DNA from 4 places in the Pantoea sp. App145 genome. Region 3 is predicted to be linked to each of the others. Evidence: predicted binding sites of a transcription regulator. Region 3 holds the regulator's gene; each other region holds the start of a gene.
The links. The regulator CRP, encoded in region 3, controls carbon source genes, mostly activating them, when cyclic AMP is high. The targets are predictions, from matches to a motif close to ATGTGANNNNNNTCACAT.
Positions count from the first base shown of each region.

Region 1: a site for CRP is predicted at 6,133-6,150, ahead of deoC (deoxyribose-phosphate aldolase). Genes of this name have one in related genera too.
Region 2: a site for CRP is predicted at 2,057-2,074, ahead of RCF31_RS19205 (YfcZ/YiiS family protein). Genes of this name have one in related genera too.
Region 4: a site for CRP is predicted at 5,806-5,823, ahead of cdd (cytidine deaminase). Genes of this name have one in related genera too.

Region 1 covers NZ_CP133290.1:3,512,925-3,520,711, forward strand. The annotation lists gene RCF31_RS16270 (hypothetical protein) at 1-1,123, opposite strand, end outside; gene prfC (peptide chain release factor 3) at 1,405-2,994, shown strand; gene osmY (molecular chaperone OsmY) at 3,255-3,869, shown strand; gene RCF31_RS16285 (DUF1328 domain-containing protein) at 3,936-4,097, shown strand; gene RCF31_RS16290 (patatin-like phospholipase family protein) at 4,243-5,295, shown strand; gene RCF31_RS16295 (TatD family hydrolase) at 5,292-6,068, shown strand; gene deoC (deoxyribose-phosphate aldolase) at 6,338-7,117, shown strand; gene deoA (thymidine phosphorylase) at 7,182-7,787, shown strand, end outside.
Region 2 covers NZ_CP133290.1:4,136,666-4,144,452, reverse strand. The annotation lists gene fadJ (fatty acid oxidation complex subunit alpha FadJ) at 1-186, opposite strand, end outside; gene fadI (acetyl-CoA C-acyltransferase FadI) at 186-1,496, opposite strand; gene RCF31_RS19205 (YfcZ/YiiS family protein) at 1,668-1,964, opposite strand; gene fadL (long-chain fatty acid transporter FadL) at 2,322-3,602, shown strand; gene mlaA (phospholipid-binding lipoprotein MlaA) at 3,669-4,436, opposite strand; gene ccmI (c-type cytochrome biogenesis protein CcmI) at 4,472-5,686, opposite strand; gene RCF31_RS19185 (cytochrome c-type biogenesis protein) at 5,686-6,141, opposite strand; gene RCF31_RS19180 (DsbE family thiol:disulfide interchange protein) at 6,138-6,695, opposite strand; gene RCF31_RS19175 (heme lyase CcmF/NrfE family subunit) at 6,692-7,787, opposite strand, start outside.
Region 3 covers NZ_CP133290.1:3,194,069-3,201,855, forward strand. The annotation lists gene RCF31_RS14570 (YccS/YhfK family putative transporter) at 1-1,762, opposite strand, end outside; gene crp (cAMP-activated global transcriptional regulator CRP) at 1,821-2,453, opposite strand; gene RCF31_RS14580 (OsmC family protein) at 2,755-3,159, shown strand; gene RCF31_RS14585 (phosphoribulokinase) at 3,207-4,076, opposite strand; gene RCF31_RS14590 (YheU family protein) at 4,138-4,356, opposite strand; gene RCF31_RS14595 (hydrolase) at 4,359-5,375, opposite strand; gene RCF31_RS14600 (LysE family translocator) at 5,436-6,038, shown strand; gene tauA (taurine ABC transporter substrate-binding protein) at 6,199-7,179, shown strand; gene tauB (taurine ABC transporter ATP-binding subunit) at 7,191-7,787, shown strand, end outside.
Region 4 covers NZ_CP133290.1:7,625-15,411, forward strand. The annotation lists gene mglA (galactose/methyl galactoside ABC transporter ATP-binding protein MglA) at 1-1,043, shown strand, start outside; gene mglC (galactose/methyl galactoside ABC transporter permease MglC) at 1,062-2,072, shown strand; gene sanA (outer membrane permeability protein SanA) at 2,148-2,867, opposite strand; gene RCF31_RS00055 (NAD-dependent malic enzyme) at 3,003-4,700, opposite strand; gene cdd (cytidine deaminase) at 4,858-5,757, opposite strand; gene RCF31_RS00065 (CidB/LrgB family autolysis modulator) at 5,876-6,568, opposite strand; gene RCF31_RS00070 (CidA/LrgA family protein) at 6,561-6,953, opposite strand; gene metG (methionine--tRNA ligase) at 7,141-7,787, opposite strand, start outside.

The sequences.
Region 1 (7,787 bases), 320 kb from region 3:
TCCCCAGATGCCCATGCTGGATTAGGATCGTGCCCAGCAGTTTCACCAGACTGATATTGCTTTTGTTCAGCCGATTCCAGGCCGCAATAATCACCTGTTCCTGATCTGCTGTCACAACCAGGCTGGCAGCAGCTTTGGCCCCCCTCATCGCCTGGCGCACCATCGCAAAACTGACCTGTTCACCGGCATTACGCAGCATGTTCCATAGCTGTGCTGGCATCATTGGGGGATGCTTACCCTGGCGCAGCAGGTTTTCTATCTTATCCCCCAGGGTGTAACCGGTGAACATGGCGCGGTTGGCATCAAACCATGCCTGCTGTTGTACGGTAATTTTGCTCCTGAAGGCAGCTCTGGCGCTGATCATCGTTTCGCGGCTTACGGTCACGCCTGTTTTACCCAGCGCGATTTGGAGTTGTCTTACGGTCAATGCCAGTTGCTGATATTCAGGCAGGCGCAGTAGCATCACCAGCTTGCTCATCAGACACTCTTCCTCCGCGAAGCCGGCCCACAGGCTTTTAATCAGTGCCTCGTGCCGGGCGGAGACATTCGCTTTGGCCGTCATTGCCACGTCACTCAGCATGGTGGTGGCAATGTTAACGCCAGCCTTCAGCAGGGCAAGCCGCATCACCGATGGCTTCAGATCCGGGCACCCATCCAGGTCCAGCAGGCTTTTTAGCCAGGCCTGGGTACCGGGTTTGTGGCAGGCTTTGTCCCGGTGCGTATCTATCCACTGCTGAACCGACGGGGGGACCACCACCCTGGCCGTGCCCAGTGCGCTACTGACGGTGGTGATGTTCACCTTGAGATTATTTTCCTGCAATACTTCCCGCAGCTCGCGCGCGGTGATCCCCATCAGATCCTGCCGCTCAAACTGAAACAGCAATGCCTCCACCCGGTTCACGATGTTGCCCTGTGCGGGTACTTTTGCCCAGTAAACCGCAAACCGGGTTTTTAACGCGTCGAGGCAGGCGTTGCCGTGAATCTTTGCTCGCGTTCGTAACTGAGACATAAACAGACGCTGATGGCTCTGTTCCACCCCGGTTATGGTGGCGGTAAACGATGTTTGATCCGTTATCCCGGTGGTACCGGGACTGAATGGGGATGTTGTGGCGGTGATAAACATGGCGATTCCGTCGCAGGGGATAAAGGATAATTATAGAACCCCGCTTCGTTTCGCTGCGGATAGCGCTCAGATTCCCCACTCCGCCGAAATATTGTATGCTATGCCGCCTTAATGCTGACGGGATAACCGGAACTGCCGCCAATGTAAAACGTGCCTGGTCTGCCGCGATGAGATGCCCTTGCGTCACCGCGGGTTCCGTTTATCCGCCGGAGTTGCTACCGGCCACCCTGATTTATTCGCAGCGCGTGATGAGCGCGTTGCCCTTTGAGAAGATTTCATTCATGTCTAATGCTCCCTTTTTACAAGAGGTGGCGCGCCGCCGTACCTTCGCGATCATTTCGCACCCGGACGCCGGTAAAACCACTATCACCGAAAAAGTTCTGTTGTTCGGACAGGCGATCCAGACCGCAGGTACGGTAAAAGGCCGTGGCTCCAATCAGCACGCTAAATCCGACTGGATGGAGATGGAAAAACAACGTGGTATCTCCATCACCACCTCGGTGATGCAGTTCCCTTATCGCGACAGCCTGGTCAACCTGCTGGATACCCCGGGGCACGAAGACTTCTCGGAAGATACCTACCGTACCCTGACGGCGGTGGACTGCTGTCTGATGGTGATCGATGCCGCCAAAGGTGTTGAAGATCGTACCCGTAAGCTGATGGAAGTGACCCGTCTGCGTGATACGCCGATCATCACCTTTATGAACAAACTTGACCGTGATATCCGCGATCCGATGGAGCTGCTGGATGAAGTCGAGAACGAGCTGAAGATCGCCTGTGCGCCGATTACCTGGCCTATCGGCTGCGGTAAGCTGTTTAAAGGCGTTTATCATCTCTACAACGATGAAACCTACCTGTATCAGACCGGCCAGGGGCATACCATTCAGGAAGTGCGCATCGTTAAAGGGCTGAGCAACCCGGATCTCGACAAAGCGGTGGGTGAAGACCTGGCGCAACAGCTGCGTGACGAGCTGGAGCTGGTGCAGGGCGCATCTAACGAATTTGACGAAGAGTTGTTCCTGGCTGGCGAAATCACCCCGGTGTTCTTCGGTACTGCGTTGGGTAACTTTGGCGTTGACCATATGCTTGATGGCCTGGTTTCCTGGGCGCCAGCCCCGATGCCGCGTCATAGCGACACGCGCATTGTGGAAGCTAAAGAAGAGAAATTCAGCGGCTTTGTATTTAAAATTCAGGCCAATATGGACCCGAAACACCGCGATCGCGTGGCCTTTATGCGTGTGGTGTCCGGCAAGTATGAAAAGGGCATGAAGCTGCGTCAGGTACGTATCGGTAAAGATGTGGTGATCTCCGACGCGCTGACCTTTATGGCAGGTGACCGTTCGCACGTGGAAGAAGCCTATCCTGGCGATATCATCGGTCTGCATAACCACGGCACCATTCAGATTGGCGACACCTTCACCCAGGGCGAGAACATGAAGTTCACCGGTATTCCGAACTTCGCTCCGGAACTGTTCCGTCGTATTCGTCTGCGCGATCCGCTGAAGCAGAAACAGTTGCTGAAGGGGTTGGTGCAGCTGTCAGAAGAAGGTGCGGTACAGGTATTCCGACCGGTACATAACAACGATCTGATCGTTGGTGCGGTGGGTGTGCTGCAGTTTGACGTGGTGGTGGCGCGCCTGAAAAGCGAATACAACGTTGAAGCGATTTATGAATCGGTCAACGTGTCGACCGCGCGTTGGGTTGAGTGCAACGATGTGAAGAAATTCGATGAATTTCAACGCAAAAATGAAATCAACCTCGCGCTGGATGGTGGTGACAACCTCACCTATATCGCCCCGACCATGGTTAACCTCAATATCACTCAGGAACGCTATCCTGACGTGACCTTCCGTAAAACGCGCGAGCATTAATCGTCGTTTTTTATCAGGGCCTGTGGTTTTCACTGGCCCTGTTTTTCCCTTCCAGACTCCTCTTAAAAACGCTGCTTTTCTCGCTTTTTGGCGAGATATCAACCACAAAAACCGGCAAACCCCCCAATCCCGTCTATGATTATCCTGTCGGACGAGAAAAGAGACCACCAGGTTTCATTACGTCCATCAACGCAGCAACGCCGTTTGTTGCTGGCGCATTCGCGGTTGCGGATGGGTTAACTGATAGAAGGATGATATCGATGATTAAGACTAAGATTGCCAAAACCCTGATTGTTGCACTGGCGGGTTCCGCTCTGATGAGTGGTGCAGCGCTGGCTGATGAATCCCTGTCGCAGAAAGCGCAGGCAACGGCCGACAGCACAGGTGCGAAAATCGATAGTTCTATGAAAAAAGTCGGTGGGTTTATGGATGACAGCGGCATCACCGCCAAAGCGAAAGCGGCACTGGTGGATGATGAAGCAATAAAAAGCACGGATATCTCAGTGAAAACGCATCAGGGTGTGGTGACGCTCAGCGGTTTTGTCAGTTCGCAGGACCAGGCGGAAAAAGCCGTCGCCGTGGTGCAGAAAGTTGAAGGGGTTAAATCCGTCAGTGACAAGCTGCACGTTAAAGACAGCAAAACCGCTTCGCTGAAAGGTTATGCCGGTGATGCGGCAACCACCAGTGAAATCAAAGCTAAACTTTTAGCGGACGACATCGTGCCATCACGTGACGTGAAAGTGGAAACCACCGATGGGGTGGTGCAGTTGTCCGGTACTGTCGCGAATCAGGCACAGTCAGATCGTGCAGAGAAAATCGCGAAAGCCATTGAAGGCGTGAAAAGTGTGAAGAATGACCTGACAGTCAAATCTTAACGCGCCTGCAGCGGGAAGTATGGAAGGTATAAGCAGTTCGATTTTCACTATGGTAAGGAGAGGCTTATGTTTCGTTGGGGTATTATCTTTTTGGTGATCGCTCTGATCGCTGCGGCGTTAGGATTCGGCGGTCTGGCGGGTACGGCAGCATGGGCAGCTAAAATTGTCTTTATTGTCGGTATTATTCTGTTCCTCATCAGCCTGTTTACCGGGCGTAAACGACCCTGACACTTCGTGTCAACTTTCGCTCTCCCGGCAATAGTCTGAAGCGGAGGCCAGTCAGGGCATCATAATGACTGGTTCTCCGGGTTGCTGGCGGTGGCGATTCTGCGCTTAAGCACCCCTCAGAGAAAGAACCGCTGAGGGACACATCTTGGGTATACGCATCCCGGTCACGTTGGGAACCATCGAGCCATTGGCGCTCACGCCTTTCAAAGCGAACAAAATTGCGCTGGTCTGCGAAGGCGGCGGACAACGCGGTATCTTTACCGCCGGCGTGCTGGATGAGTTTCAGCGCGCGAACTTCAATCCTTTTCATCTGATGCTGGGCACCTCGGCCGGTGCGCAAAATCTGTCGGCGTTTGTCTGCGCACAACCGGGCTATGCGCGGCGGGTGATCACCCGTTACACCACCAGTAAACTGTTCTTCGATCCGGTGCGTTTTGTGCGCGGCGGACATCTGATTGATCTCGACTGGCTGGTGGACATCACCTGTCAGGAGCTACCGCTGGCGATGAATACCGCAGAGGGATTGTTTGCCAAAGGGAGCGAATTTTATATGTGTGCCTGTCGCAGCGACGATTACAGTGCGCACTATTTTAATCCCACCCGTTCCACCTGGCTCGATATCATCAAAGCCTCCAGTGCCATTCCGGGTTTTTATCGCAGCGGGGTGGAAATGGACGGGATCAGCTATCTCGATGGCGGGATCAGCGATGCGATCCCGGTACGTGAAGCCGCCAGACGAGGGGCCGATACCGTGGTGGTGATCCGCACCGTGCCTTCTCAGATGTCGTACACGCCAAAGTGGATCAAGCGTATGGAGCGCTGGCTCAGTGACAGCGCCTTGCAGCCGATGATCAATATCCTGCATCAGCATGAAGAGAGCTATCACGACATCCAGCAGTTTATCGAGCAGCCACCAGGCGATTTGCGCATCATTGAGATCTTTCCTCCGAAACCGCTGGCGAGTAATGCACTGGGGAGCCGGATTGCGTCGCTGAATCAGGACTATCATCTGGGACGGCGCTGTGGCCGTTATTTCCTCGCCACACTCGGCCAGTGGCTGAGTGATGCCGAGCCGTTTGTGCGGCATACTACGGTGACGCCCCCTGCTGCGGTGGCGAATGCGCCGGATAACCGCGAGGTCAGCACGCCTCCGCTGGCCGGTAACGATGCGGATTATGATGCAGGTTCTTTGGCATGAGATTTATCGATACCCACTGTCATTTCGACTTCCCACCGTTCGTGGATGATGCGCAGGCGAGCATCCAGCGCGCTGCACAGGCAGGGGTAGAACGGATCATTGTGCCGAGCGTCGATGCCAGCCGGTTTGCCCTCGTCAGCGAGCTGGCGCAGCAGCATCTGGCGCTGTATGCCGCGCTGGGACTGCATCCGATCCAGATAGCCGTGCACCAGGATGCACATGTTGATCAACTGGCCGAACACCTGCGCCAGCCGGATACAAAACGCGTGGCGCTGGGAGAGATCGGTCTCGATCTTTATATGGACGATCCGCAGTTCGACAAACAAACCCGATTGCTGGATGGGCAACTGAAGCTGGCAAAACAGTATGATCTGCCGGTGATCCTGCATTCGCGTCGCACCCACGATCAGCTGGCGCTACATCTGCGTCGCCACGATCTGCCACGGCGTGGCGTGGTGCACGGTTTTGCCGGTAGCCTGCAACAGGCACAGCGTTTTATTCAGCTGGGTTACGCTATCGGCGTGGGTGGCACCATTACCTATGAACGCGCCAGCAAAACCCGTAATACCATCGCCGAACTGCCGCTGGATGCCCTGCTGCTGGAAACCGATGCGCCCGATATGCCGCTCAATGGTTATCAGGGAGAACCCAATCGCCCCGAACGTGCGCGCCTGGTATTTGATGTGCTGTGCCAGCTGCGTCCTGAACCTGCCGATGTCATTGCCAGCGCGCTGTGGCAAAACAGCCTGCGCGTCTTTAACCTTCCTGCCTGAGCCTGCGTGGCTTGTCTGAATTGACTACATTAATAGGGCGACACTGACACATTTCGCTGGATAAATGTGATAATAGTCACAATGCCATCTCTGCGCAGTTTTGCGTTGGGTATGGGTTATTTTGTGATTTTTGTCACTAAGTAAATGTATTATCTTCACGGTTTTCTTTTTTCATGTGACGCATGATCGAATTCGCTATCACATGAGTTGTTAGAATTATCACATTCTCTGGCGGGGGTAATCCGTCAGGCTGATCACTGGAGAGTACCATGACTGATATCACCGCTGCGGCGCAGCGCGCGCTGCAACTGATGGATTTGACCACGCTGAATGATGACGACACCGACGAAAAAGTGATTGCCCTGTGTCATCAGGCGAAATCCCCTGCAGGTAACACTGCCGCGATTTGTATCTATCCCCGTTTTATCCCGGTGGCGCGCAAAGCGCTGCGTGAGCAAGGCACGCCGGAGATCCGTATCGCCACGGTGACCAACTTCCCGCATGGCAACGACGATCTGGCAATTGCTCTGGCGGAAACCCGTGCAGCGATCGCTTACGGGGCAGACGAGGTCGATGTGGTGTTCCCGTATCGTGCGCTGATGGCGGGTAACCGTCAGATCGGTTTTGATCTGGTGAAGGCGTGTAAAGACGTCTGCGACGAAGCGGGCGTGTTGCTGAAAGTGATCATCGAAAGTGGTGAACTGAAGGATCCCGCGTTGATCCGTGCGGCCTCCGAGATTGCTATCGATGCCGGAGCCGACTTTATCAAAACGTCCACCGGTAAGGTGCCTGTCAACGCCACGCCAGAAACAGCAGCGATCATGCTGAGCGTGATCCGCGATAAAGGCGTGCAGCAGCAGGTCGGCTTCAAACCGGCGGGCGGGGTGCGTAGCGCTGAAGACGCAGCACATTATCTGCAACTGGCCGACGATATTCTTGGCGCAGGTTGGGCAGATGCGCGTCATTTCCGCTTTGGTGCGTCCAGCCTGCTGGCGAGCCTGCTCAACACCCTGGGCCATGCCACCACGGCAGGTAAAGCCGGGTACTGATTATTCATTTCTGCGATTCGTAGCGGCGCGATTTATCGCGCGCTTTTCTGCCGGGGAGGCGACCTTGTTCCTGCCACAAGAAATTATTCGCAAAAAACGCGATGGCCACGAGCTGAGTGAGGCGGAAATCCGCTTTTTTATCAACGGGGTGCGAGATAACAGCGTTTCAGAAGGGCAAATCGCCGCGTTGGCGATGACCATCTGGTTCCACGACATGACGCTGGCCGAACGTGTCGCCCTGACCATGGCGATGCGCGATTCCGGTACAGTGCTGAACTGGCAGGCACTCAACCTGAACGGGCCGATTGTTGATAAGCACTCTACCGGTGGCGTGGGCGATGTTACCTCGCTGATGCTTGGCCCAATGATCGCCGCCTGTGGCGGTTACGTGCCGATGATCTCCGGCCGTGGCCTCGGCCATACCGGCGGTACGCTGGATAAACTGGAAGCGATCCCTGGTTTTGACATCTTCCCGAGCGACGATCGTTTTCGCGAGATCATCAAACAAAACGGTGTAGCGATCATCGGCCAGACCAACTCGCTGGCACCGGCGGACAAGCGTTTTTACGCCACACGCGATATCACCGCCACCGTTGATTCGATCCCGCTGATCACCGCTTCGATCCTGGCGAAAAAGCTGGCGGAAGGGCTGGATGCGCTGGTGATGGAC
Region 2 (7,787 bases), 940 kb from region 3:
ATCGCGCTTGCCGGAAATCAATACCAGCCCGGCCAGCTGTGGGTCACGCCGTGCTTCAGCCAGCACCGCCATAATCTGCGGGACAAACTCTGCCTTCAGGGTGTTCATCTTTTCACCCGGCACATCGATGGTGATTACGCCGATATGGTCGAGGCGCATGTGCAGGTGGAATGCGGAATCACTCATTATTCGGCCTCCAGTACCATAGCTGTCCCTAATCCACCCGCTGCGCAGGCGGTAACCAGCCCCAGCCCGCCACCACGCCGCCGCAGTTCCTGCAAGGTTTGGGTGATCATGCGCGCACCGGTAGCCGCAAAGGGATGTCCATAGGCGATCGACCCGCCCAGCACGTTGAATCGTTCTTCATTCACTTCACCGAGGGCGTGTGGGCGGTTGAGCACCTCGCGCGCGAAACGCTCATCATTGAACATTTTCAGATTCGCCAGCGTCTGTGCCGCGAAGGCTTCATGCATGTCAATCAGAGTGAGATCGTTCAGGCTCACACCCGCACGTTCCAGCGCCAGCGGCGAAGCATAAGCCGGTCCCAGCAGCATATCCTGCCAGACATCAATGGCGCTGAAGGCGTAGCTGCGCAGGTAGCCAAGCGGCGTGATGCCCAGCTCACGGGCACGACCTTCACGCATCAGGATCACCGCCGCCGCGCCATCGGTCAGCGGCGTGCTGTTAGCTGCCGTCACCGTACCGTGACGACGATCGAATGCCGGACGCAATCGGGCATAATCAGCCGCGCTGGCGTTGAAGCGTACATTGTTATCCTGTTCGACCGGCGCTTTCCACGGCGGCACAAAGGCGGGCATCACTTCCTGCACCAGCACACCCGATTCCCACGCACGCGCAGCACGTTGGTGTGAACGCAGGGCTAACGCATCCTGCTGTTCACGGGTAATGCCATGGGTTTTTGCCATCTGTTCTGCGGTATCCCCCATGCGCAGACCAGTGGAATACTCCGCGACAGCGGGTGGCACCGGCAGCAGGTCACGTGGACGCAGACGGCGCAAAATCTGTAATTTCTGGCTGAAGCGACGCGCTTTGTTGAGATCGACCAATGCGCGCGCCAGGGTTTTGCTGACGCCAATCGGCAATACGGATGAGGAATCAGCACCGCCAGCGATCCCGGCATCGATGCTGCCCGCCATCAGGCTTTCCGCCACATTTGCCACTGCCTGGAAGCTGGTAGCGCAGGCACGGCTGACGCTGTAAGCATCGGTGTGCACGCTCAGGCCGCTGCTCAGCACGATTTCACGAGCGATATTCGGGGCCTCCGGCATCTGCACCACCTGGCCAAACACCAGTTGATCGATGACGTCCACCGGCAGTTCACTGCGCGCCATGAGTTCACTCACCACCATCCTTCCCAGCTCCAGCGCCGGAATGCCATGAAAATCACTCGCCTGGCGGGCAAAAGGAGTACGAAGACCGTGGGTTATGGCGATGCGTTCGCCCTGACGCGTCAGCAGCGGCTGCGCTTTGCTCATCGACTGTCACCTGTGCTATTTGACCGGGGCGTCATTGCCCAAAGAGGTCTGACCTGATCATCAGTGTTAACCAGGAGCGCGTAAGTCGCCAATATGCAGAGAGAAAAAGTGCGAGGAGAAACACGAAATTGAAAAACGCTGCCGGAAGGGTGTCCGGCAGACGAGGGAGGATTAACGCAGACCGAGCTGGAAGATCAACGCTTCTGCCTGGCAGGCAAAGGTGAAATCGATATTCAGACGCACACCGGCGGCTTCTTCATCAAAGCGTGCGCGGATATCACAGGGTTCGGATTCAACCTGGCGCGCCCGGTCACTCAAATGTTTGAGCATGACTTCCGCCGCGTGACGGTCAGCAAACAATCCAGACCAGCTGGCAGCGCAGTCGGTGTTATCCATGACGGTGCCAACATCCACACAGCAGCAGGCAGCTGTTTCGTTCGCACTACAGTTTTTAATGGCATCAGTCATCGTCTTCTCCTGATGATAAAACAGACAAAAAGGGATTATTTCTGCCTCAAAGTGTACGCCTGATACCTCACCATCGCCACGCACAGTCTGCTAAGTGACGAATATCACACTACAAATTGATCCAGAACAAATTTGACTCGCTATGCTCAAAGCTGATGGCAAAGATTTTGTTAAGCAGATCTGATTTTATCGATCAAACTGGAAATATTTTAAAAACAATATTGCAACAATGACACAGGTCCGACCTATACTCGTCGCACTGGTCTGATATGTGTCTTTGTCGTCAGTCCCTACAATCCGCCGTCCCTTGTTACGCGATGTAACAACGTTCAATAATAATCATATGAGGTTGTGGTCATGAACCATAAGAACCTGTTTGCAAAGTCGGCTGTGGCAGCTGCAGTGGCGCTCGTCTCTTCTCATGTTTATGCTGCGGGCTTTCAACTTAACGAATTTTCAGCAATTGGATTAGGTCGTGCATATTCGGGTGAAGGAGCAATGGGGGATACCGCCGCCTCCGCCAGCCGTAACCCGGCAACGATGGCATTGATGGATCGTCCTTCCTTCTCCATCGGCGCGGTTTATATTGATCCTGACGTCAATATCAGCGGCACCAGCCCTACCGGCCGCAGCCTTGATGCAAAAAATATCGCCCCTAATCAGTGGGTCCCCAATATCCATTATGTCCATCCGATTAATGATCAATGGTGGGTTGGAGCATCTGTTACCTCCAATTATGGATTGGCAACCGAATTTAATGACGGTTACACCGCAGGGGCTTATGGCGGCACTACCGATCTGACTACCGGTAATTTTAACCTCAGTACCGCCTATCGTCTGAATGAACACTTCAGCTTCGGTGTCGGTTTTGATGCGGTCTATGCAAAAGCGAAAATCGAACGTTACGCCGGTGAATCAGGCGCGGCACTCGGTATTCCGGCCGATACGCAAATCGCCCGCCTGAAAGGCAACGAATGGGGCTATGGCTGGAATGCCGGTATTTTGTACGAAGTGGATAAAAATAACCGCTTTGGCTTTACCTATCGCTCAGAAGTGAAAATCGACTTCGACGGCGAATATAAAAGCAACCTGCCAACCTATATCAACCCGATTAACCAGGCACTGGGTTTAGGTCTGCCGTATGCGACAGGCGGTTCGACCATTCCAGGTTCTCTGACACTGAATCTGCCGGAAATGTGGGAAGTATCGGGCTGGCATAAAGTCGCGCCACAATGGGCAGTGCACTACAGCCTGACCTATACCAGCTGGAGCCAGTTCCAGGCGCTGGACGCCACTAATAATGGCCAGACCCTGTTCTACAAAAACGAAGGTTTCCGCGATGCCTACCGTATCGCACTGGGTACGACCTACTTCTATGACGATAACTGGACCTTCCGTGCCGGTATCGCCTTCGATGATAGCCCGGTTCCAGCTGAAAACCGCTCCATCTCTATCCCGGACCAGGATCGCCTGTGGCTGAGCGCCGGTGCATCTTATGCGTTCAATCAGGATGCTTCGGTGGATGTAGGGGTTTCTTACATGCACGGTCAGAACGTCACCATTCAGGAAGGGAACTACACCTTCAGATCTGAAGGTAAGGCGATGTTGTATGGCGCGAACTTTAACTACAAGTTCTAATCATGATGTTTGAGGGCAAAAGCGCCCGGCAAATAAAAAAGCGGCTATTGCAGCCGCTTTTTTTATTTATTGCGCATCAATCTCGTTGAGATCACCCTGAATCGCTTTCGCGTTCGGGTTCTCTTCCGGCTTCAGCTTACCGCCACTGGCAAGGAAATCATTGCGCTGGAAATAAGCGTTACGCACAAACGCATAAGGATCCTGCTGCTGACGCAGGATGGCGTCGGAATCAAGCAACTGGGCACGGGTCTCGACCCCTTCCAGCGTCCATTTCCCGATCGACATCGGCCAGGTGAGCCAGCTTAGCACCGGATAGAGGGTATCAACATAATCCCCCCCATCCTGGCGTAAAGTAAAGCTGCCGTAAGCAGGCAGTTCTACATAAGGCCCATAACCCACGCCATAGCGACCCAGCGTGCTGCCAAAGCGATGCGGTTCTTCACGCGCCAGCTCCGGATTCGCTTTACCTGCCACATCGATAAAACCACCCAACCCTAACGTGGTGTTCAGGAAGAAACGCGTAAAGTGGATCATCGCGCGACGCGGCTCGCCAGTCAGAAAGGCGTTGAGCATGCTCGCCGGTTCGTCGAGGTTGCCGAGGAAATTACTCAGCCCGGTACGCGCAGGTACTGGCACATAATCGCGCCAGGCCACCGCTACCGGACGCACCACATAAGGATCCAGCACGTTGTAGTTGAAGTTAAACATCGTGCGGTTAAAGCCTTCAAACGGATCGCTGCGCTGCGCAGTTTGATCGTTGTCAGCCGGTTTGGAACTGGCACATCCCACCAGCAATACACTGGCCAGCGCCAGACCGGTCAGGCGGTAATTCATTCTTATCTCCCTGTGCGTGAAAATGGTGTATCGCTTCAGGGCTGCTGCTGATTAATTTCCACAGCAAGTTGCTGATGACCATCCCAGGGAGTAACCGCGCTTAAACCAAACCAATCGCCAGGCTGGGGATTGGCGCTACCATCGCGCGAAATACGTACCCGGATCTGCACCTGATGCTGCGCCGACAATAAACGGTCTGGCATCATAGCGTTACTGTCATCAAGCGTGAGCGATAACGGGAAATGGCTGAGCGGAAAACGCTTCACAGCCACAGGCACCGGTGATACACCGTCAGTAACAGAAATATACATCACTCCGCCCTGCGGCAACATTTTTTCTGCCTGCGGATTTAAACTCACCGTCAATGCCAGATGGGTATTTTGCTGTCCTGCGTCGGTTTTCGCTTGTTCAATACTGCGCTCGATCATCGCGATGCGCTTATCTCCTGCCGGTAACAGTTTCAGCATCATCTGCCAGGCACCAATCGCCTCGTCATACTGCTGCTGTTCGAAGGCGTTAAATGCCAGCAAACTCAGGGTACGCACGTTGCTGTGATCGCGTTTCAGCATGTCACGCAGCAACATGCTGGCCTGACGATTATCCTGCGGATCGCTGGAGCGCGTCAGCACCTCGGCATAATCCTGTTGCAGTTCCAGATTATTCGGAGCCAACTGCAGCGCCCGTTCGAACGCCTGACTGGCATCGCTGGCATTGTTAAGCACCATGCCGAGGCGGCCCAGCATGGTCCAGTCATTCAGGTTTTGCGGGTCAGACTGCAGTGAAGTACGCAGCCCCAGTTGCAGTCGCGCCAGTTCTTCCATGGTCAGCGGTTTGGCCTGCGGGTCCATCACGCGCGCGCGCAGCGCCGGATATTCCTGCTGTACCGATGTCCAGCCCGCCAGCTGCGCTAGCCCGCCGGTTTTCAGATACATTCCCAGCGACACCACCACCAGCAATCCCACCCCCGGCAACAGAATCCAGCGGCTGCTTTGCTGGTTGCGCGCGGCTTCCTGCTGTTGCGGAACATCGGTCAGCAAGGTTTGTTGCAGCTCGCGTACCATTTCCGGACGCTCTGCTACCACACCTTCCTCTTCATCCCGCTCCAGCTCACGCAGGCGCTGCTGATAAAAGTCAGTATTCAGACGATCGCGATCGCCATTGCTGGCCACGCGCTGACGCCAGCCCGCGCTGAGAAACAGCGCGCAAGCCGCAGCCAGTAAAATAATCAGGGTAATCCAGAATCCACTCATTACGACTTCCCGTCACGCTTCAAAATCGCCGCAAGGCGCTGTTGTTCGTTTTCATCCAGTTCGCTGCGCGTTTTACGCTGGCGACTGCGCAGGATAATGATCAGGCCGCCCAGCACCACAAACAGTGCCGGTCCAACCCACAAGATCAGGGTCGATGGCGTGACCGGGGGTTCATAGGTCACGAAGTTGCCATAGCGCGCCACCATATAATTGATGATTTGCTGTCGGCTCTGACCCTGCTTCATCAATTCGTACACTTTCAGGCGCATATCCGCCGCAATCATGGCGTTAGAATCGGCAATACTGTTGTTCTGGCATTTCGGGCAGCGCAGCGAACCGGTCAGGTCGCGGTACTGCTCCTCCTGCTGTACCGAATCGAACTGGTAAGTATCGATGGCTGCCCACAGGCTGGTGCTCAGCAGCACCCCCGCGAGCAAAAGAAGCAGCCGTTTCACGCGCCCGCCTCCTTGCTGTATTTATCCCACAGCGGTTTCACTTCCTGCTGCCAGACGCGATCGTTCATGTCGCCCGCGTGGCGATAGCGAATAATGCCTTTACCATCAATCAGGAAGGTTTCCGGTGCACCATAGACGCCTAAATCCAGACCGAGCATGCCATCCCCGTCATACAGGCTGAGGGCGTAAGGATTGCCCAGCGTATTCAGCCAGGTCACGGCTTTGGTGCGGTCGTCTTTATAATTAAGGCCCACCACGCGAATGCCTTTTTCCGCCAGCGTGTTGAGGTATTCATGCTCGGCGCGACAGGTTGGGCACCAGGTGGCCCAGACGTTAAGCAGAATCGGCTTGCCATCGGTCAGAACCTGCTGGCTGTAGATTTTGCCCGGCTTGTCGAGCGCTTCCAGCTTAAATACCGGCACCGGTTTACCGATCAGTGCAGATTCCAGTAACGTCGGGTCGTCACCGTTGGCGTTGCGCGACAACTGCCACAGCAACGCCGCCGCCAACAGCAGAAACAATACCAGCGGAATAAAAAGGATCTTCTTGTTCATGCCTGCTCCTCCCGTGGCGCTTTTTTGCGCGAACGATAACGCGGATCGAGCAGACACAGCAGGCCACCCACCGCCATAAACACGCCGCCGAACCAAATCCAGCGCACGAACGGTTTGTAATAAATACGCACCGCCCAGGAGCCATCATCCAGCTCTTCTCCTAACGCGGCGTAGAGATCGCGGGTAAAGCCGCCGCTGATCGCTGCTTCGGTCATCATGGTACGCGCCGCCGTATAGAAGCGTTTTTCCGCATGCAGCACAGCTTCCGGTTTGCCATCACGGGTCACGTCGATAATCGCCACGCCACCGCTGTAGTTCGGGCCCTGCAGGTTGTGAACATCGCGGAAAATAAAGTGATAATTATGGATATCAACATTATCGCCAGACTTCATGCGCACATCGCGTTCCACGCTGTATTGCGTGCTGAAGGCAATCCCAATCACCGTCACCGCAACACCGAGATGGCCGAGCACCATGCCCCAGTGACTGCGCGTCAGATGGCGCAGACCGGCAAAGAAGGTGTGGCGATGGGTGGCGCGTTCATGCAGCTCCATCAGCGTCAGGAGGATCACCCAAATCGACATCAGCAGCCCAATCACCGTCATCGCTTCAATACGATCCTGTAACAACCACGGCAGGGCGATAGAGAGGATTAGCGTGACCAGCAGCGCGATACCCAGACGCTTCCACAGCTTCTGCGGTTCATCACGACGCCAGCGCACCAGCGGACCGATGCCCAGCATCAGCGCGAACGGCGCCATCAGCCAGGTAAACATCGTATTAAAGAAGGGTTCACCGACGGAAATGCTGCCCAGGCCCAGCTGCTTATGCACCAGCGGCAGCAGGGTTCCCAGCAGCACCACCAGCATAGCAGCGATCAACAGAACGTTATTGCCGAGCAGGAAAGATTCGCGCGACCAGGCTTCATTTTGCACCCGGCTGCGTACCTGGCCCCCTTTAATCGCATACAGCAACAGCGAGCTGCCAATGACGATCACCAGGAAGGCGAGGATAAACATGCCGCGCGCCGGATCGGACGCAAACGAGTGCACCGACACCAGCACGCCGGAACGCACGAGGAACGTACCCAGC
Region 3 (7,787 bases):
CGACAATAAACTGGCTGTGCGTCACCCATAAGCGCATATCTTTCAGATACTGCGGGTTAAAACCCGGTTCGGTCATCGCCTGATTGAGCGAGTTAAACATGGCGTTGTGTGCCTGGTTAACCTTAATGCGCTGGTAGGCCAGCTTCTCCGGCGACTGCTCCGGCCCGAGCAGCAGCTGCAACGCTTCCTGGTCAGCCTCCAGCGCGTCATGTGCGTTCTTACGGAGCAAGCCGCTTTGCCACTGTGGCCACAGCCAAATCATGCCGCCAAAGGCAATCAGGCATCCCATCAGCGTATCCATCATGCGTGGCAACAGGAACTGTGCACCGTTGAGCGACAGCAACTGAAGCGAGTACACCGCCGTTACCGTAAAGCCAATCATCGACCAGCCGTAATATTTACGCGTCACCAGATAGCTGGCGAGGGTGATCGCCAGCATAAACAGCAGGGTGATGGATTTCGGCACGGCAAAACGCAGCGAGGCAGCCGCGATCAATAGCCCGGCGAAGGTGCCGAGGGCACGGTGCTGGATACGTACGCGAGTGGCGCTGTAGCCGTTCTGGCTGACGAACATGGTGGTCATCAGAATCCAGTAGGGTTTGGGGATGTTAAAGAACAACGCCAGCGCGCTGCCAAACATCAGCATTACGGCAAAACGCGCTGCGGTGCGTAACGCCGGGGACTTTAGCGACAGGTAACTGCGCAGCGCCGGAAAAAACGGCAAACGTCGCTGGCGGTCGGCCATCAGGTCACGGGTATAAAGAGGTTTCTGCGTGCGCAGGACGCGGGCTATCCGACTGAAATGGTACAGGCAAAAATTACCGACCGGATTATCCGGGTGCTGGCGCGCAATCTTTTCCAGCGCCCCGAGCTGCTTCTCCATATGAAAGCGCTCCGGCAACTGGTGATAGAGGATAGCATCGGCCAACAGCCGCAGCCGCGCCGATATGGTCTTCGCATTCCAGCGGATCACCGCTTCAGCATGGCTCTGCTCCACCAGTTTTTGCACTTCTTCAGGCTGATGCAGGCTGACCGAGATGTGTTCCTGGAGATCGAGTGCCACCTGGAAGGCACGCGTCAGACGTTTATGGCTGTTGTTACGGCTGGCAGACAGCATATGCATTTGCTGATAACAGGTGGTGATCAGGTCGACCGCTTTTTGCTGCCGGGCCAGCAGTGGGGGGAGCGCTTTTTCCGGATCGGTCAGCTGCGTCAGCAGGGTATATTTGGCATCGCAATAATCCGCCAGCTCGCGATACAGCAGGCTGAGGGTTTCACGCATCGGCTGTTCTTTCCACAGCCAGAACCAGAGCCAGTTAAACAGCCCGTACCACAGCGTGCCGCCGATATACAGCAGCGGCGGTACCCATATCGGCATGCGTCCTGCGAGGCTGAGTGTGAAGATGGCGGCGATAAGGGTGCCGGGCAGCAAACGGCCATGCAACGGACTGATTTCGCCGGTGACGCCCACCAGCAGCGGCAGAGCCAGCATAATCAGCGGCAAAGGAACATGGTAATCCGTCAACCACTGAATCAGAAAGCTGCCGGTGGCAAACAGGGATCCGCCGACAATCAGGCGTTTAAAGAAACGTTTATGTGGTGTATCCAGACCCGCGATATTGCAGCAGGCGGGAACCAGCGAGAACAGCAAACCTTTTTGCAGGTCACCAAACAGCCAGCCGAGAGCCACGGGCAGGCAAAGCACCAGCGTTTGCCGCAGGGCATAATTAACTTCGGGATGATAGATGATTCGACGCCACATCAGCTCATCGTAGACAAAAACGGCGCGATGTGACCATCACGCCGTGGGTGAGAAGGAATTAGCGGGTGCCGTAAACGACGATGGTTTTACCATGTGCGGAGATCAGGTTTTGATCTTCCAGCATTTTCAGAATACGGCCAACTGTCTCGCGTGAGCAGCCAACGATCTGACCAATTTCCTGACGGGTGATTTTGATCTGCATCCCGTCCGGGTGGGTCATGGCATCAGGCTGTTTGGCCAGATTGAGCAGCGTCTGCGCAATGCGACCGGTCACATCAAGGAAGGCAAGGTTGCCGACTTTTTCTGATGTCACCTGCAGGCGACGTGCCATCTGCGCCGAAAGACGCATTAAAATATCCGGGTTTACCTGAATCAGCTGACGGAATTTTTTGTAGGAAATTTCAGCCACTTCGCAGGCAGTTTTTGCTCGTACCCAGGCACTGCGTTCCTGACCTTCTTCAAACAGGCCAAGCTCGCCGATGAAATCCCCCTGATTGAGGTAGGAGAGAATCATCTCTTTGCCTTCTTCATCTTTAATCAGTACCGCAACGGCACCTTTCACGATGTAGTAGAGCGTTTCCGCTTTTTCACCCTGGTGAATCAGGGTGCTTTTGGATGGATATTTGTGAATATGGCAATGGGACAGGAACCATTCGAGTGTAGGGTCTGTTTGCGGTTTGCCGAGAACCATTCGCTATTATCCTCTGTTGTAATCGTGCCCAAAACACAGGGGGCAATTTTCCCTGTCAGGCGGTGAAATCGTAGAGCGCTTCCAGTAAAGGAAATTATTCGGGTGGACTCTTAAGCCAGGCTTCTGATTCTTCCCGCCTTCGTCTGTTACGACGAAAATATTTTCAGCTCTGTTTGTAGCACAGCTTTTGCTAGCTGTCTTGTGTTGTCTCGCTTCAGCAAAAGGGCGATTAGTCTGGATTGCTGTTTCTCAGGTGAAAGCGTACTCTGGCGGCAAATCAGCTTGGTCAGGAGAAAGAATAATGCAGGCACGAGTCAAATGGGTGGAGGGGCTTACCTTTCTCGGAGAATCCTCATCGGGTCATCAGGTATTAATGGATGGGAACTCGGGTGATAAAGCGCCGAGTCCGATGGAGATGGTGCTGATGGCGGCGGGTGGTTGCAGCGCGATTGACGTGGTGTCTATCCTGCAAAAAGGGCGCAATGAAGTGACCGATTGCGAGGTGAAACTCACTTCTGAACGTCGTGAAGAAGCGCCACGGATTTTTACACACATCAATCTGCATTTTATTGTCAGCGGCAAAGCGCTGGGCGATAAAGCGGTGGCGCGTGCGGTGGATTTGTCGGCAGAGAAATATTGTTCGGTGGCGATCATGCTGGGCAAAGGGGTCGACATCACCCACAGCTATGAGGTTATCGAGCTATAGCACGAACGTAGCGGCGCGATAAATCGCGCCGATACGGAAATGACGGATTATTCAATCCGTTTACCTTCAATCAGCCGCTGCACCAGCGGTGTCATAATCAACTCCATCGCCAGCCCCATTTTGCCACCCGGCACCACCAGGGTGTTCATATGCGAGATAAAGGAATCCTGAATCATCGCCAGCAGGTAAGGAAAGGCAATACCTTCCAGCCCACGAAAATGGATCACCACAAAGCTTTCATCCAGCGACGGAATCTCACGTGCGGCAAACGGATTTGAGGTATCAACGGTAGGTACGCGCTGGAAGTTGATATGGGTGCGCGAGAACTGTGGCGTAATGAAGTTGATGTAATCCTCCATCGAACGTACCACCGAATCCATCACCGCTTCGCGCGAATGACCGCGTTCGCTGGTGTCGCGAATCAACTTCTGAATCCACTCGAGGTTCACAATCGGCACCACGCCGACCAGCAAATCCACATGTTCGGCCACATTGTGTTGCTGTGTCACGACGCCGCCGTGCAAACCCTCATAAAACAGCACATCCGTGTTTTCCGGCAGCGGTTGCCAGGGCGTAAAGGTGCCGGGAACCTGATTCCACGGCACGGCTTCATCATAGGTGTGAAGATATTTGCGCGACTGCCCGAGACCGGATTGTCCGTATTGTCTGAAGGTTTGCTCCAGCAGGCCAAAATCGTTGGCCTCCGGTCCGAAGTAGCTGATATGACGGCCCAGATCGCGCGCTTTGCGGATCGCCATGTCCATCTCTGGACGCGTATAACGATGGAAACTGTCGCCTTCCACTTCTGCGGCGTGCAGATCCAGCTGCTGGAAAATTTTCCGGAAGGCAAGGCTGGTGGTGGTGGTTCCGGCTCCGCTGGAACCGGTAACGGCGATAACTGGATGCCTGGCTGACATGACAAAGCTCCCTGTGAAGTCCGGCGATGAGCATTGTTAGCACGAAATGCCGGGATGTGCATTAGCCGCGAAATTCACCGCGCGCCATGATATTGACGGTTTCGTGCAGTTCAGACCACACCAGTACCGCCTCGCCACGCTCCAGCTGGCGGCGCACATCGGCGACCTTCTGCGCCAGACTGCGCTCCTGTTCACCGTAGTCGGTGCCTTCGCGTAATACAAAGGCTTCAATCAGGTTTTCCAGCGTTTCGGGGTCGAGTTGTTGCCACGGTATAATCACGATCACATATCCAGATAAGTTGATAGCCACTGTGGCACGCGTTGCTCCAGCCACATTTGCGGGCGCAGCAATGTCCCGCCGACAAAGCCAACGTGGCCGCCTTGCTGCGTCAATTGGTATTCAATTGACGAGGACAGCTGCTCCGGTTGCGGGATAACTGCGTCAGTCATAAAGGGATCGTCTTTGGCGTGAATGATCAGCAGCGGCTTACGGACATTGATTAAGTGCGGCATGGCGCTGGCGCGGTGATAATAGTCCCCCGCATCGATAAAACCGTGCGCCCGTGAGGTGACGGCATCGTCAAAGTCGCGCAGACGCCGCAGGGTGCGTAGCTGGCGTAAATCCACCGGCAAGGTACCGGGCCAGGCGCGCAGCTTGCGCTTCGCATTTTTTTTCAGCTGCGTCAGCAAATAATGCTGATAAAAGCGTGAGAAACCGTTCTCCAGTTTCTGGCTGCACGGCTCCAGCAGCAGCGGTGCCGAGATAGCGACGGCGGCATCAAAAGGCGCATCACTGCCCTCCATCCCGGCGAGGCACGCCAGCATATTCGCGCCGAGCGAGACGCCCACTGCAGTGGTTGGCACTGTGCCCCATTCACGCCTTAACCAGCGCAGGAAATAGCTCGCGTCTTCCGTTTCGCCGGAATGGTAAATACGATGCAGGCGATTGGGTTCGCCACTGCAACCACGAAAGTGCATCACCACTGCCAGCCAGCCACGCGCCTGACATGCCTGCATCAACCCGTGGGCATAGGGGCTGTGGAAACTTCCCTCTAAGCCGTGAAACAGGACCATGCGCGGTTTATGGGCGGCCTGCACCGGATCTTCACTCCACGCGAGATCGACGAAATCACCATCCGGCAAATCAAGACGCTGCCAGTGCGGACGCAGGGTAACACGCCGCCGCAGCAGGCGCGGGAGCAGGGTTTGCAGATGCGGATTGCGAAAGCCGCTCAGCGGGACGAAGGTCTCGCCGGGCGGAGAATCAAAATTACTGTGGTAAACGCTTGTCTGATGCATATCTCGCTGATAGTTTCGATGGGTTTTTGGCTTTCCTGGGTGAGGAGCACCCGAATCAACATGGAACTAAGTCTGTTTTTATCAATGCTGGGCTTTCTCTGGGTCGCTGCGATCACGCCAGGGCCTAATAATATGTTACTTACCGCCTCCGCTGCCAACTTTGGCTTTCTGCGTACCTTCTCGTTGTTAATCGGCATCATGATTGGTATGCAGGTGATGCTGCTGATGGTGGCCTTTGGCGTGGGTAGTCTCATCCTACTCTATCCTTCCCTTCATCTGGTTCTTAAAATTGCCGGTAGCCTCTATCTGTTGTGGCTGGCGTGGAAAATTGCTACCGCCGAGTATGAGACGCTGGACACGGATGCGGCACCTCCGGTACCCACGCCGTTCTGGCAGGGAGGGTTGCTGCAACTGATTAACCCGAAAGCCTGGCTGATGGCGCTGGGTGCGGTTGCCAGCTTTAGCCTGGCCGGGGCCGCCTATCTGCATTCCGTGGTGGCCATCAGCATCGGTATGGCGCTGGTCAACGTGGTCTCCGGGGTGATCTGGATGGGGTTTGGTTCGATCATCGGCCGTCTGCTGCGCAGCCCACGGGCGTGGAAAATCTTTAACCTGGCGATGGGGATTTTGACTGCCGCCTGTGTGCTGTTGATTTGGCACTGAGTAAACCCGAGGCGCGGCAACGCGCCTTTTTGCTGTTTGCGCATAGCCTTGCCCGATGTTGATCTAAGAACCGATTTTCATTAGGGATAATTTTTAATTCCTTTATGAAACCATTGCTGCTGGCGACACTGCACCCAACATAAAAATATTGGGGTGCAAGATGATGGCAGTGAAGAAAACCATAACCACGTTAGCCGCAGCGCTGGCGTTGCTGACCTTCCAGGCCGAGGCGGTTAGCGTCACGGTGGCGTATCAGACCTCTGCGGAACCGGCCAAGGTGGCACAGGCCGATAACACCTTTGCCAAAGAGAGCGGAGCCAGCGTTGACTGGCGAAAGTTCGATAGCGGGGCCAGCGTGCTGCGCGCCCTGGCCTCCGGCGACGTGCAGATTGGCAATATCGGCTCCAGTCCACTGGCGGTGGCCGCCACACAGCAACTGCCCATTGAAGCCTTCCTGTTAGCCTCGCAGCTCGGTAATTCCGAGGCGCTGGTGGTGAAGAAATCCATCAGCAATCCCAAAGACCTGATCGGCAAACGTATCGCCGTCCCCTTTATCTCCACCACCCATTACAGCCTGCTGGCCGCATTGAAGCACTGGGGCATCAAACCCACCGATGTGCAGCTGGTTAACCTGCAACCGCCCGCAATCATTGCCGCCTGGCAGCGTGGCGATATTGACGGCGCTTACGTCTGGGCACCGGCGGTCAATGAACTGGAAAAGGATGGCAAAGTGCTGACCGACTCCTCACAGGTCGGCAAATGGGGCGCACCGACGCTGGATGTCTGGGTGGTGCGTAAAGACTTTGCACAGCAGCACCCGGATATCGTCACGGCGTTTGCCCGCAGCGCGCTGGAGGCGCAGAAAGCCTATATCGATAACCCGCAACAGTGGCTGCAACAGCCGGACAACCTGAGCAAGCTGTCGCGCCTGAGCGGGGTGCCGGAAGCTCAGGTGCCGGGGCTGGTGCAGGGCAACACCTATCTCACTGCCCAGCAACAGCTTGAGCAGCTTGGTAAGCCCGTCAATCAGGCGATTGTCGATACCGCGCATTTCCTGAAAGAGCAGGGCAAGGTGCCGGATGCGGCCAGTGATTACAGCGGCTTTGTCACCACCCGTTTCGTTGCTCCCTTAGTGAAATAACCGGAGGCTTTATGCTCAGCATCACTCATCTTAATGCGCGTTACGCCGGACAACCTGCGTTGCAGGACATCAACCTGCAACTGGATCAGCGTGAACTGTTGGTGGTGCTGGGACCGTCCGGGTGTGGCAAAACCACGTTACTCAATCTGATCGCCGGTTTTCTGCCGCTGGAATCCGGCAGCATCACGCTGGATGGCAAACCGGTGAACGGGCCGGGTGCCGAACGCGGCGTGGTGTTTCAGAACGAAGGGTTGCTGCCGTGGCGCAATGTGATCGACAACGTCGCCTTTGGTTTGCAACTGGCCGGGATGGCAAAGGCCGATCGCCATGCCATCGCCCGGCGCCTGCTGGGCAAAGTGGGGCTGGAAGGAGCGGAAAAGCGTTTTATCTGGCAGCTCTCTGGGGGTCAACGTCAGCGCGTGGGGATTGCGCGTGCGCTGGCGGCTGACCCTCAGCTGCTGCTGTTAGATGAACCCTTTGGCGCGCTCGATGCTTTTACCCGTGAGCAGATGCAAACCCTGCTGCTCACGCTGTGGCGCGATACCGGCAAACAGATCCTGCTGATTACTCACGACATTGAAGAAGCGGTGTTTCTCGCCAGTGAACTG
Region 4 (7,787 bases), 1.1 Mb from region 3:
TCGCCAAAGCTTTTTCCTATGACGCCAAAATCGTTATTATGGATGAGCCAACGTCGTCGCTGACGGAAAAAGAGGTTAATCATCTTTTTACTATTATTCGTAAGTTGAAAGATCGTGGCTGCGGTATTGTGTATATCTCGCATAAGATGGAAGAAATTTTCCAGCTGTGTGATGAGATTACCATCCTGCGCGACGGACAATGGATTACTACCCAGCCGCTGGAAGGGCTGGATATGGATAAGATCATCGCCATGATGGTTGGCCGTTCACTCAACCAGCGCTTCCCGGACAAAATTAACGTACCGGGTGAAGTGATTCTGGAAGTGCGTCATTTGACGTCGCTGCGCCAACCGTCGATTCGCGATATCTCGTTTGATCTGCATAAAGGTGAAATTCTTGGCATTGCCGGGCTGGTGGGGGCTAAGCGTACTGATATCGTCGAGACCCTGTTTGGTATTCGCGAGAAATCAGGCGGCACCATTAAGCTGCATGGCAAAGCGATTAATAACCACAGTGCGAACGAAGCGATTAACCACGGTTTTGCCCTGGTAACGGAAGAACGGCGTTCCACCGGTATTTATGCTTACCTCGATATTGGTTTTAACTCACTTATTTCCAATATCAGAAAGTATAAAAACAATATGGGACTGCTGGACAATAAACGGATGAAAAGCGATACCCAATGGGTGATTGATGCGATGCGGGTGAAAACTCCGGGCCATCATACACAAATTGGATCGCTCTCTGGCGGTAACCAGCAAAAGGTGATTATTGGCCGCTGGTTATTAACTCAGCCGGAAATTCTGATGCTGGATGAACCGACTCGTGGTATTGACGTCGGGGCAAAATTCGAAATTTACCAGCTGATTGCCGAGCTGGCGAAGAAAGAAAAAGGCATCATTATTATCTCTTCTGAAATGCCAGAACTGTTGGGCATTACCGATCGCATTCTGGTGATGAGTAATGGACAGGTAGCGGGCATTGTTGATACTAAAACGACCTCGCAGAATGAAATCCTGCGTTTAGCGTCATTACACCTTTAATGAAGCAAGGGCTTTAACATGAAAGCGACTACTAAAAAGAATGCGCTAACCTGGTTAAAAGAGGGCGGCATTTATGTTGTCCTGTTGGTACTGCTGGCTATTATTATTTTCCAGGATCCGACATTTTTAAGTTTAATGAACCTGAGTAATATTCTGACCCAGTCATCAGTGCGTATTATTATCGCACTCGGTGTGGCCGGGTTAATTGTTACCCAGGGTACCGACCTGTCGGCAGGGCGTCAGGTGGGTCTGGCGGCGGTGGTGGCGGCAACCTTGTTGCAGGCCATGGATAATGCCAACAAAGTCTTCCCGCATCTGGATACCGTGCCGATTCCGCTGGTTATTCTGACGGTGTGCATCATTGGTGGCATCATCGGTCTGGTGAACGGCGTGATCATCGCCTATCTGAAAGTGACGCCATTTATCACCACCCTGGGTACCATGATTATCGTTTACGGCATTAACTCGCTGTACTACGACTTTGTCGGTGCATCGCCGATTGCGGGTTTTGACGCTGGCTTCTCGAAATTTGCCCAGGGCTTCTTCCGCTTTGGTGATTTCAAACTGTCGTACATCACCTTCTACGCGATTATCGCCATCATCTTCGTCTGGATCCTGTGGAACAAAACGCGCTTCGGTAAAAACATCTTTGCAATCGGGGGTAACCCGGAAGCCGCGAAAGTCTCCGGTGTTAACGTGCCGCTGAACCTGATTCTGGTATATGCGCTGTCCGGGGTGTTCTATGCATTTGGTGGGATGCTGGAAGCGGGGCGTATCGGCAGTGCGACCAACAACCTCGGCTTTATGTATGAACTGGATGCGATTGCGGCCTGCGTGGTCGGCGGTGTCTCCTTCGCCGGTGGGGTGGGTACGGTCGCAGGTGTGGTGACCGGTGTGATCATCTTCACCGTCATCAACTACGGTCTGACCTATATCGGCGTGAACCCTTACTGGCAGTACATCATCAAGGGCGGCATCATCATCTTCGCCGTGGCGCTGGACTCGCTGAAATACGCCCGTAAAAAGTAACGTTCTTATCTGTGCATGGGTCACCATCAATGGTGACCCTGCCGTTTTGTAGGGTCGGGATTTATCCCGACCTTTTTATTTTTTTAGCTTCTGTTCCAGCTCCAGCAACTGCTCTGGCGTCACCGCCGGGTAACTCTGCGCATCCTCGGGCACTTCATGCACCGCCGGAATCGGCACCAGCGGGCCGAGGAAACGCGGCTCGCGTTTCATCAGGTACAAATCTGCCAGCGCCCCTAAGCGCGCACCCACTTCGCGGAAACGCACCGTCAGCATATTTTTCGGTGACGGCACGGCATAGCACTGCGCCTGAATCCCCAGATGCAGGGCGATAAATAGCGCGCGTTCACAGTGGAAACGCTGGGTGATGATGATGAAATCATTGGTATCGAAAACTTTGCGGGTACGAACGATCGAATCCAACGTGCGGAACCCGGCATAATCGAGCACGATATCGGCCGGATCGACGCCTGCTTTGATCAAATCGCGGCGCATCGTCATCGGTTCGTTATAGTTTTGCTGCGCATTGTCGCCGCTTAACAGCAGGTAATTCACTTTGCCGCTGTTGTAAGCGTTGAGGGCACCCTGAATGCGATACAGGTAATACTGGTTGATTACGCCAGTGCGGTAATATTTGGCCGTGCCTAACACCACACCGACCTGGCGATGCGGTAATGCGGCGACATTTTCATAGATGAAGGGGGCGGTTTTCCAGCTGATCCAGCGATCGAGGCCAAGTGCGGTCGCCACCATCAGTAAGATGATGAAAAGCAGACCAAAGAAAACGCGTTTAATCATGCGCGCAGGCACTCGGTTGGCGGAAAAAGGAATGATTCAAGGCTACTTGAGGCCTCTGCGGGAAGCAAGTTAACGCCAGTCAGCTGGTGTTTTTTTGCGCATTGCCGGGCGAATTTGCCCGGCAATTAACCTCAATCAGATTGAGGTACGGCGGTAGTGACGATACTGCGGTAGCCAGAAGTTGTTATTGATGGCCCTGGATAGCACATCTTCCGACGTGACCACGGCAACACCAGCCAGCTGTGCGGCTTTACCCACTTCCATGGCGATCACTTTGGAGACGCCCTGGATATCCTTGATTTCCGGCAGCACCGGGCCTTCGCCGTCATTCACCAACGGTGAACAATCGGCTAAAGCACGGCTGGCGGTCATCAGCATGGTATCAGTAACGCGTGACGCGCCAGAGGCGATCACACCCAAACCAATGCCCGGGAAGATGTAGGAGTTGTTGCACTGGGCAATCGGATAGATTTTGCCTTTCCAGCTAACCGGTGCAAACGGGCTACCGGTTGCCACCAGCGCGGCACCATCGGTCCAGGCGATAATATCCGCCGGGGTGGCTTCCACGCGTGAGGTAGGGTTTGACAGCGGCATCACAATCGGACGTTTACAGTGTTTGTTCATCTCACGGATGATCTCTTCTGTGAACAGGCCCGGCTGACCGGAAACACCGATCAGGATGTCCGGTTTAGCGTTGCGCACCACATCCATCAGGGAAATGGAATCACTGGTGATATCCCACGCTTTCAGGTTGTCGCTCTTCTGCACCAGACGGCTCTGGAAATCGAGCAGGTTCGGCAGTTTATCAGTCAGCAGACCAAAACGATCCACCATCAGCACGCGGGCACGCGCTTCGTCATCGCTCAGGCCTTCTGATTTCATCTGCGCGATGATCTGCTCGGCGATACCACAACCGGCAGAACCGGCACCAAGGAACACCACTTTTTGCTCGCACAGGCGGCTGCCCGCAGCGCGGCTGGCGGCAATCAGCGTACCGACGGTCACGGCTGCGGTGCCCTGAATGTCATCGTTAAAACAGCAGATCTCATCACGATAACGCTCCAGCAGCGGCATGGCATTTTTCTGCGCAAAGTCTTCAAATTGCAGCAGTACTTTCGGCCAGCGACGTTTCACCGCCTGGATAAATTCGTTAACGAATTCTTCGTACTCTTCACCCGAGATACGCGGATGACGCCAGCCCATGTACAGCGGGTCATTCAGCAGTTGCTGGTTGTTGGTACCCACATCCAGCACCACGGGCAGGGTGTAAGCTGGGCTGATGCCGCCACAGGCGGTATACAGCGACAGTTTACCGATCGGAATCCCCATACCGCCGATACCCAGGTCGCCAAGACCAAGGATACGCTCGCCGTCGGTTACCACAATCACCTTCACGTTCTGTTTGGTGGCGTTTTGCAGCATGTCTTCGATGCGATCGCGGTTGTTATAGGAAATAAATACGCCACGCGCACGACGATAAATCTCAGAAAAGTGTTCACAGGCGGCGCCGACCGTCGGGGTATAGATAATCGGCATCATCTCTTCCAGATGATTGTCCAGCAGGCGGTAGAACAGGGTTTCGTTGGTGTCCTGGATATTGCGCAGGTAAACGTGTTTGTCGTTATTGTTCTTGAAATCCTGGAATTGACGCCATGCACGTTCGGCCTGTTCTTCAATGGTTTCAACTGCTTCGGGTAGCAGGCCATTGAGATTGAACTCATTACGTTCTTCGAGGGAGAAGGCGCTGCCTTTATTCAACAGCGGAAATTCCAGCAGGATCGGACCGGCATAAGGAATATACAGCGGACGTTTACTTTCGTACTCGAGTTCCATGCAGTTTTTGCTCCGGTTGCAGTGTTTTCTGGCGTGTCGCCGGGAAAGGTAACGCCAGACTTTCTTATTGTGAAGTGATTTCTGGCGCCAGATCCTATGAAATTTCCTGCAGATGTACAGCTTTTGTTAATAAAAGGTCACAAAAGCGGTAAAAGGATCACTTAACTGCGCAAACTGACAAGGTGACAGCGGTAAAATCGCCACATCCCAGCGCCGCCAGTGTGGCACGCGTAGCGTCATGCTGGCTGAGCACGGCCCCCTGACATTCCGCCAGTACCGCCTGTTGCACGCTATCCAGCGCTTCGTTGTGCATATTCAGCAGAATCAAGGCTGCCTGTAGCGGGGGCAGGCTGGGGTTGAATGCGGCATTTTCCGCATAACGTCCGGTAAAAATCTGCCCGCTGCGGCTACGCAGTGCCACTCCGCTGTAGCTGTGGCTGTAGGGGGCATGGCTCTGATTGGCTGCCTCAATGGCTGCCTGTTGCAGAGTGTCGCCCTGCAAGCTAAAGCCATGATTGACCGGGGTCAGCAAACGCTCAGCGATATTCAAATCCGCGGGGCCGAAAGCATCCGGCAAGTAATCGCCCAGGGTGCTGACAGCACGGCCTGGCAGGCTGATGCGAATGGCGGTGCCGCTGTTCAGCTCGTTCATAAACTGGCGGCAGTGGCCGCACGGTGTGTAATTGACGGTGATGGTCTCCAGCTGCGTTTCACCCCGCAGCCAGGCATGGGTGATGGCGCTTTGTTCCGCGTGCACCGTCTGCTGTAAAGGTGCACCGCGGAATTCCATATTGGCACCGAAATACCAGTTACCGCTGCTGCCACGCGCAATGGCACCGACGTTAAAATTTGAAACCGGCGCGACGGCACAGGACGCCGCCAGTGGCAGCAAGGCGAGAGCGAGGGCATCGGCTTCCAGCGTGGTAGCCTGCTGTAACTGCGTCACTTCATCGGCCTGCAGGACACCATGAAAATCGGCGGCATCCATGATGGATTGCAACGCCTGTTGCAGATTGACCGGCAGGGCAGAGAAAGCGGAAGTGAATCTTGGATGCATGATGGCCTCGTTAACGCGTCAGCGGCGGTGCGCCGCCTGAAGGGTTATATGTGATCTATATCGCTCTGACAATGTAAGCTGACTTGCTTGTTTCAACTTTGCGAGATCTCTCGCAAGTTTACCCGAACCAGTGCATCAGCACCGGGTAGAGAAACGGTGCCAGTAGCGAGGTAATAATGCCGCAAATCACCAGCGCCAGAGAACTGAACGCCCCTTCCTGATAATCAATCTCTGCGGCGCGCGCGGTGCCCAGCGCATGCGAGGCATTGCCGATCGCTAATCCGCGTGATGCCTTGCTTTTTATCTGCAACAGATTGAGCAGCATATGGCCGAATACCGCGCCCAGCACACCCGCAATCAGTACACAAATGGCGCTGATAGCTGGGATACCATGCATTGAAGCCGAAACCGCCATAGCAATCGGCGTTGTGACCGACTTCGGCATGATGGTGGCAGCAATCTCCGGTGTTGCACCCAGCCATAAGGCGATGGCTGTGCCGGAAATCATTGCCGTGATGCTGCCAATAAAACAGACGCTGATAATGGTTTTCCAGCGGGCGCGGATTTGATGCATCTGCTCATACAACGGTAAGGCCAGCGCCACCACAGCGGGTTGCAGTAGCTGATTGAGCAGCGCGCTGCCAGCAAAATAGCGGGCATAGGGCATATGTGTCAGCAGCAGAATGGGGATGACAATCGCCATCGCCACCAGTAACGGGTTAACGATGGAAATTTTGATTTTTGCTGCAAACTTACGGGCGAGGAAATAGGCCAGCAGCGTCAGTGGCAGGGACCACCAGATATCACTCATTTCCTGGCTCCTTTGGCACGCCAGACCGCTGCATTCGCTCGGCGCTCAGGCCGACCACCACCAGTACCAGAAAAGTACTGATCAGGCAGGAAACAACGATAGGACCGAATTGCGCGGTAAGGATATCGGTATAACTCATCACTCCGACGCTGATCGGGACAAACAGCAGCGCCATATAGCGAATCAGCAAATGACAACCGGGTTTGACCCAGTCCACGGGCAGGATTTGCAGCGCCAGCAGCATAAACAACAGCAGCATGCCGATGATACTACCGGGAATGTTAATAGGAAGCAGGGTAGAAATGCCGATTCCGGCATAAAGAGCAGCGTAAATGATGATAAAGGCGCGCAAATAGCGCCAGCTGACAGACAGCACGGTGGGCATGACAGGCTCCTGTTTTCATAGGGCTTCATCATACGCATTAAGCGCTTAGCGTGCCAGAGATCACATCATGGGTAAGGTTTGCAGTCTGTAGCGGCGCGCTTTATCGCGCTGTTTTTCGACAAAACACACGCGATAAATCGCGCCGCTACAGGAGGAGCAGGAGCCGCCTAAATGGCGGCTCAGAACTTTATTTCACCGGCATTCCTGGCTGTGCACCGCTATCCACGGACAGCACAAACAGGTCTTTGCCGCCAGGACCCGCTGACAGCACCATCCCTTCCGATACACCGAAGCGCATCTTACGCGGTGCCAGGTTAGCGACAATGATAGTCATCTTGCCGACCAGCACTGACGGATCCGGATAGGCGGCACGAATGCCAGAGAAGATCTGGCGTTTCTCACCGCCCAAATCCAGCTCCAGGCGCAGCAGCTTGTCTGAACCTTCCACCAGCTCTGCTTTTTCGATCAGCGCCACGCGCATATCGACTTTGGCGAAATCATCGATGGTGATCGCGTCGCCAATCGGTGCTTCAGCCAGAGGGCCGGTCGCCGCAGGCTTGTTAGCGGCAGCAGCATCTTCTTTCGATGCCTCAACCAGCGCGTCAACTTTGGTCATCTCAATGCGGCCATACAATGCTTTGAACGGCGCAACGCTATGATCCAGCAGCGGCTGCTGGATAGCATCCCAGCTCAGTTCGCTCTGCAGGAAAGCTTCAGCGCGGGCGCTCAGAGAGGGTAATACCGGTTTCAGCCAGGTCATCAGTACGCGGAACAGGTTGATACCCATTGAGCAGATGGCTTGCAGATCAGCATCACGGCCTTCCTGTTTCGCCA